Regions from separate parts of the Ureibacillus endophyticus genome, predicted to be linked through region 1. Evidence: predicted binding sites of a transcription regulator. Region 1 holds the regulator's gene; the other holds the start of a gene.

The links. Region 1 encodes LexA, which represses DNA repair genes until DNA is damaged. Its sites were predicted from a motif close to CGAACATATGTTCG; they were not measured.
Region 2: the regulator LexA is predicted to act here: its motif matches at 2,049-2,062, upstream of addB (helicase-exonuclease AddAB subunit AddB).

Annotation. Positions count from the first base shown of each region.
Region 1 covers NZ_JAMYWW010000001.1:1,139,233-1,142,453, reverse strand. Annotated here, with positions in the region: gene NKR20_RS05560 (YneB family resolvase-like protein) at 184-837, opposite strand; gene yneA (cell division suppressor protein YneA) at 834-1,172, opposite strand; gene lexA (transcriptional repressor LexA) at 1,341-1,961, shown strand; gene NKR20_RS05545 (gamma-glutamyl-gamma-aminobutyrate hydrolase family protein) at 2,120-2,833, opposite strand; gene NKR20_RS05540 (IS110 family RNA-guided transposase) at 3,136-3,221, shown strand, end outside.
Region 2 covers NZ_JAMYWW010000001.1:726,714-729,934, reverse strand. Annotated here, with positions in the region: gene addB (helicase-exonuclease AddAB subunit AddB) at 1-2,009, opposite strand, end outside; gene NKR20_RS03555 (TVP38/TMEM64 family protein) at 2,177-2,830, opposite strand; gene NKR20_RS03550 (helix-turn-helix domain-containing protein) at 2,842-3,221, opposite strand, start outside.

The DNA.
Region 1 (3,221 bases):
TTTGTTGAGGTGAATCAAAGCAGAAAATGAAATTGACATTGCATTCATGGGAAAATTGTTGCGATGTTTAGTGATAGTTTTAAGGTAATGAGACAAAAAATGGGGCCAGTTCTTTATGAACCAACCCCAAGTAATTTATATATATGCATTTCTTAAAAGATTGCAACACTTGAAGCACAAATTCTAGTCTCCAAGTCCTTCTATATATTCAGTGTATCTTCGATGAACTGTTGCCTTACTAACCTGAAACCCTAATCCTCTTAATGTAGAAGCGATTTCTTGGAAAGTAAGTCCCTTTTCCCGCAAATTCACTATTTCTTCAATAGGCACATCAATTCTTTCACGACCTTCGTGATTTTGACGATTTTTTATATTCAACTCAGGACGATAGCCATTTTCAACAGCTCGTTTCATCCCTCTTTTAATCTTCGCATTATGGATCTTTCGTTGATATTCCTCCACAATAGCCAATATTTCAAGAAGCATTGTATCCATTTCGTTTAATGTTAGTGGACCAGCATTATTTAATGAGTATACAGTTGTTCCACTTTTTTGAAGTAAGTGTAGAATTGCCATTCTTGCATTTCCTCGTCCTAAACGGGTTTCATCCTGTATAAACAATGCAGAAATATTGTGCTCTTTTATATAGTCCATCATATCTAATAGGCCTTCTCTCTCTACATCGTAGCCACTCTGTTGATCTTGATAAGTTGCTAGAACTCGATAACCCATTTGTTCAGCATAACGGGATAATTCTTCTTGTTGTCTTTTGAGAGAAGTTTCCTGTGTATTTTTTTCTGTACTCACTCTTGTGTAAATTACTGCACTTTTATTCATTGATCTTTACTCGCTACCTCTATTGAATGAGAATCCTCATTCATTTTATTTTGGGCAATGTAATGACTATCTTCAGCAATTGGGATAGTGATAACTTGTCCAGCAATAATTATCTCATTGTTTAAGTGGTTTTCCAATTGTACAAGATTAATCCATTCTTGTGGCTTCATATCTCCACGATAATGTTCTGCTAAAGTCCAAAGTGTATCACCATGTTGAATTTCTATTTGTTCGTATGTTGTTTTCCCGTTATCTGTTATTAATAAAATGCCTACTATTACAACAAATGCAATAAATAGTACAACGATGTAATTATTTTTCTGTAACCAATTCATACTATCAACCCCTAATCGAATGTTTGTTCGGAATCTATGTTCCTAATTTAATACGAACACATGTTTTTGTCAATAACATTTTCGAACCTATGTTTGCATTTCCAATCTTTCACTGCTATACTATATGTAATTAATAGAGATAGATATTCACTTAAAGAGGTGAGAAAGTTGAAAAAATTATCAAAAAGACAAGAAGAGATACTAGCTTTTATTAAAGAGGAAGTACGTACGAAGGGATATCCACCATCTGTTCGAGAAATTGGAGAAGCAGTAGGTCTTGCATCGAGTTCCACTGTACACGGCCATCTAGCACGTTTAGAAAGTAAAGGTCTAATTCGCCGAGACCCTACGAAACCACGTGCAATTGAAATATTAGAAAATGAAAGTGACACTGTTCAAAAACAATCCGTAATCCATGTTCCTCTAGTTGGGAAAGTTACTGCAGGTTTACCAATTACAGCAATTGAAAATATAGAAGAATACTTCCCTCTACCAGATACATATGGAACGGGTGAAGAAAATCTATTTATGCTTGAGATAATGGGAGAGTCCATGATAGAAGCAGGTATATTAGACGGAGATTATGTCATTGTTAAACAAACCTCAACAGCCGACAATGGGGATATTGTTGTAGCTATGACTGAAGATGACGAAGCTACGGTAAAACGTTTCTTTAAAGAAAAAACACATTTTAGATTACAACCAGAAAACTCAAGTATGGATCCGATTTTAGTAAACCAAGTTACGATTTTAGGTAAAGTTGTTGGCTTATACCGCAATATTCAATAATAATGGTTGTCACTTTAGTCATAACTAGACTGAAGGACAACCATTTTTTGTGGAGCTGAATTTCTTATTTTAATAAGTATGGCTTGTGCGTTTAGTATTCTCTCTCGTGCACTTAACCCTGAACTTGTGCGTTTAGCACTCCCTATTGTTCACTTTTTTTAAGTTACACCTTGTTCCAAACATGCTTCAACAAATGCCTTAAACAATTTTGAAGAATGCTCCTCCCCTTTTGCAGCCATTTCCTCTGGGTGCCATTGAACAGCTATACAAAACGGATAGTCATTTAATTCCATTGCTTCGATAATGCCATCGCTAGCTCTAGCAGAAATTTGGAATAATGCAGGAACATCCTTAACTGCCTGATGATGAAGAGAATTTACTGCAATACGATCTTTTCCTAAAATATTATGCAATCTCGTTCCATTCGAAATTTCTATAAAATGAGCAAGTTCATGTCTTAATGCATTTTGTTTGTGCAATAATGGCTCAGCTTCGTACTGAGCATTAATATCTTGATATAATGTTCCACCTAGTGCTACATTTAATAGTTGAATGCCTCGGCAAATTGCAAAAACAGGTAGCTTATGATTTAACGCCGCATGAGCAAGAGCAATTTCTACTTTGTCCCGCTCTAACATTACTTCACCGAGTTTGGGATGTGGCTCTTCTTGAAAATAGTGAGGATGTATATCGACCCCACCTGTTAACAATAGGCCATCAATTGAATCGATTACTTGCCTGACATCTTTTTCAACACCAAAAGGAATACAAAATGGAATCCCACCAGCATCTATGACCGATTTAACATAAGGAGAGTTAATACAATACTTTCCATCACTCGTTGTCATTGTAATTCCGATGATTGGCTTCACAAAACCACCTCCACTATAAACTATTCGAAGGGGGCTATAAATCATTCCTGACAATAAAAACATACTAACATTAGTAGTACAAACCAAGGCCATGGTTTGTGCTACTATTTTTTTATAGTAGAAGTGAAGGAAAGTCGAACAGCTCCAGGGACCGTATGAGAGTCCGTAAAAAAAACCGGCTAACTTCACATCCTTATATGAATCAGTTTAGTATGTTGGGTCCAAGAGATCGTGTATAAGAAAGTGGAATCGATAAGGCAATGTGAGGACTTCTATGATTGGCTAAAAAGGAGAATAGAATGATGAATCATGTCATTGCGTTAGATGTGAGTAAAGGGAAAAGTTCGGTAGTTATGTATAATCAATATCGACAATGTGAATATGAAGG
Region 2 (3,221 bases), 410 kb from region 1:
TCATCTGCACTTGAAAATGTGACATACAGTCTATTTGTAGGTGAAGAAAATGCACGATAAATTAAAAAAGCTTCTTGAAGCAATTTAAACTTTGTAGTTGGCGAAAGTTCAGTATCAATTTCCTCAAACCATCCACGATCTGTGTCGGTGATTAATCCTTCATAATCGATACGCATTGGATAAACTCCATCATTCACACCAATTACAAAAACGACTGACTTATTATCAAATCTTGAATATTCAACAGTCGCCACAGTTACTTCATCAACAGAAGGAGGAATTTTCGAAAACTGAAGTGTATCATATCCTTCGTCTAAAATTTGTGCAGCTTCTTCAACGATTAATTTTTGATCACCGAACATTAGGACGAATTGATCAAGAACATTGATCCAGCGATTCCAAGCCTGATCATGTTCGCTTGCCCCATGTAATTCTTTTTCTTCAAGTTCAGTATCCTTTAACACTTGTAACTTATCGTATATTTGCATTTCTTCAATACAGTTAAACAACGCAGATGCGATTTCACGTCCAGTTTTTGCATTCTTCAATTCCTGCTGTAATTTTTCTATTGGTTCTTTTACAATTGATTTCATTTCATCAATGATTTGCTGCATTTTTAATTCTTCGTCTGTTTGATGTTTAGAGAAAAACTCAAGTCCACGATATTTTTTGTAAAACCATCTTGAATCTTCAAACCAACGATACCCATAAATCCCTTGTGCAATAACAAAGTTTTCTAGCAGGTCTGCTTTTTCACGCATTTCCTTCAAATTACTGTTTAATGGGAAAAATAAATCCGTTTTTACACTTCGAAAAATCGGTTCATATTGCCAATTGGATGTAACAATTTCTAAAATTGAACGACTAAACTCAATTAACGGGTGGTGTAACATCGATTTCTTTTCATTTGTAAAAACAGGAATGTCGTACTGTTTAAAAATTGTATTAATGAGAGGGTCGTAAAGGTCTGCTTGTCGATACATAACCCCAATCTCTTTATAACGAACGCCATCTTCCCGCACAAGTCGACATATTTCCCGGGCAATTGCGTGTACCTCTGCTCGACGATTTGCACCTTCAATTATTTCTACAAATCCTTCAGCCTTTACTTGAGTTGGCACTGGCTCGTGAAATTGCTGTTCTATATGTTGTAAGTCATTATTGTTGTAACGATAACATGTATGTAGATGAACACGTGGCTCCATTTCAACTTTGAAATTTGCAGTTTCTTGTAATAATTTATCGTACATGACAGCTGGTCGATAAAATACAGCTTGGTCATCATACATATCTTGTTCGTTTTCGAAAGGAAGTACGATGGTTACTCGTTTAGCTAATGCCAATAATTGCTTTACAATTTCAAATTCGCGAACAGTAAATGCTGTAAAACCATCAATATAAATGTGGGCTTCTTTTAGTTTTTGTGAATTTTGTAATTGCTCGAGTAAAATTGGATAAAAACCATCACTATCAACATACTTATCCCCTAGTTTTTCCTCTAACTTTGATAGGATAATTTGTAAGTCTTTTGTTTTAGCAATTAATGTTTGGGGAGCGTTGGATTCTTCTAACCTATTTATTGCTTCATTTAAAGTTACACTATCTATGTTATATTGGCTAAATTCTTTTACCAATTGTTCAACTTCTTCAGTAAATCCTCGTTTATCTGCAGCTTGACGAAACAGTGAAAATTTGTCTTTATTTTCTGCAAGAAGTCGTCTAATTAACATACGGTATCCAATTTTATCTAATTGCTCTTTTGCTATCCCACCTGTTTCTTGTAGGATATACCAAGCTAAACGTTTGAACGTCATAACCTGTGCTCGTATAATTCCTTGGATGCCATAATTGTTCGTTAACATATACTCTGCTTGATAAGACATTTGGTCAGGGACAATTAAATAAATTGGCGGGCCAAGGGGTTGTTGCTTTAACTCATTAATAATTTCTTTATGAATAAGTGTGGTTTTACCTGTCCCAGCTCTTCCACTAATCACTCTTAATGACATATAGCTCCTCCTTCTTATCTATTAATTTAGATTATATACAGAACAAATGTTCTTATCTTATAAATTTCTATCAATAATACTCTTTTTCTATTATAATATCACCTATTTATTATAGTATTTTTTAAGTGTAAAAGATAATTTCCCATATATCGTAGAAAAAGAGCAGTTTATAGTAACCGCTCTTTCTTCATAGACATTTTTACATTTTTCTTATTACTAGATGAATCTTTCAAATCTCGTTCCACTTTTTTATTAAGACGTTTTTCTAATGCCTTTCCAATAAACCAGAGAAGGAAAATTCCTACCCCTGCAAAAATCAATTTAACCGGATCTGTTAATAGTGCCTTTAAGTCGTATCCTAACACACTCATACTGGCAATCATGACAAACTTACCGGCCATAATGACTATTAAATAATACTTCTTTTTTATATGCGATAAACCGGCAACAATATTAACTAATACGGAAGGAGTGAAAGGAAAACAAAGTAAAATAAAAAGTGGACTCAAACCACGCATATCCACCCATTGAATAAGCTTCTGTATCTTTTCTCTACCGATAAATTTTCGAAGCCTTGGATGTTTCCCGAACTTTCGAACGAGTAGAAACACTACATAAGATCCTAAAACAGTTCCTATCCAAGACAACAGAAAGCCTATCCAAAGCCCGTAAGAACTAGCATTTGCAACTACAATCACTACTAGTGGTAAAAATGGAAGGAAAGCTTCTATAAAAGGCAATAAAATGCCAATTAGCGGTCCAAGTGTTCGATATTGAGCTGCTAAACTTTCGATATTTTCAACGGTAAACCAATCGCTCACAAGTACCACCTCTATCGATATTGAATAATTAAATGTAAAGTTGTCATCTCATTTGTTGGATTTACGTATTGATGTTCCTGTGAAGCAGAAAACACTAATGTTTCTCCTTTTATTAAATGTTCTTTCATTCCTCCAGCCTCCACGAGAACTTGTCCATTGATGACTGTTACCGTTTCTTCTACGCCATCTGAATGTGCTTCACTCCTATGTATAACACCAGGATCCATCTCTATTTTATAGAATTCCCAGCCTCTTTCAGGGTCATACGGAATAATGGAATATACACGATATTTTCCATTTTCTTCTGATACAACTGTAGATGTTTTTTCATCGAATTTTTGAAATTGTTCCCTTGGCGGTTGTAAAAGAGAGGAAAATGAAATTCTCATTC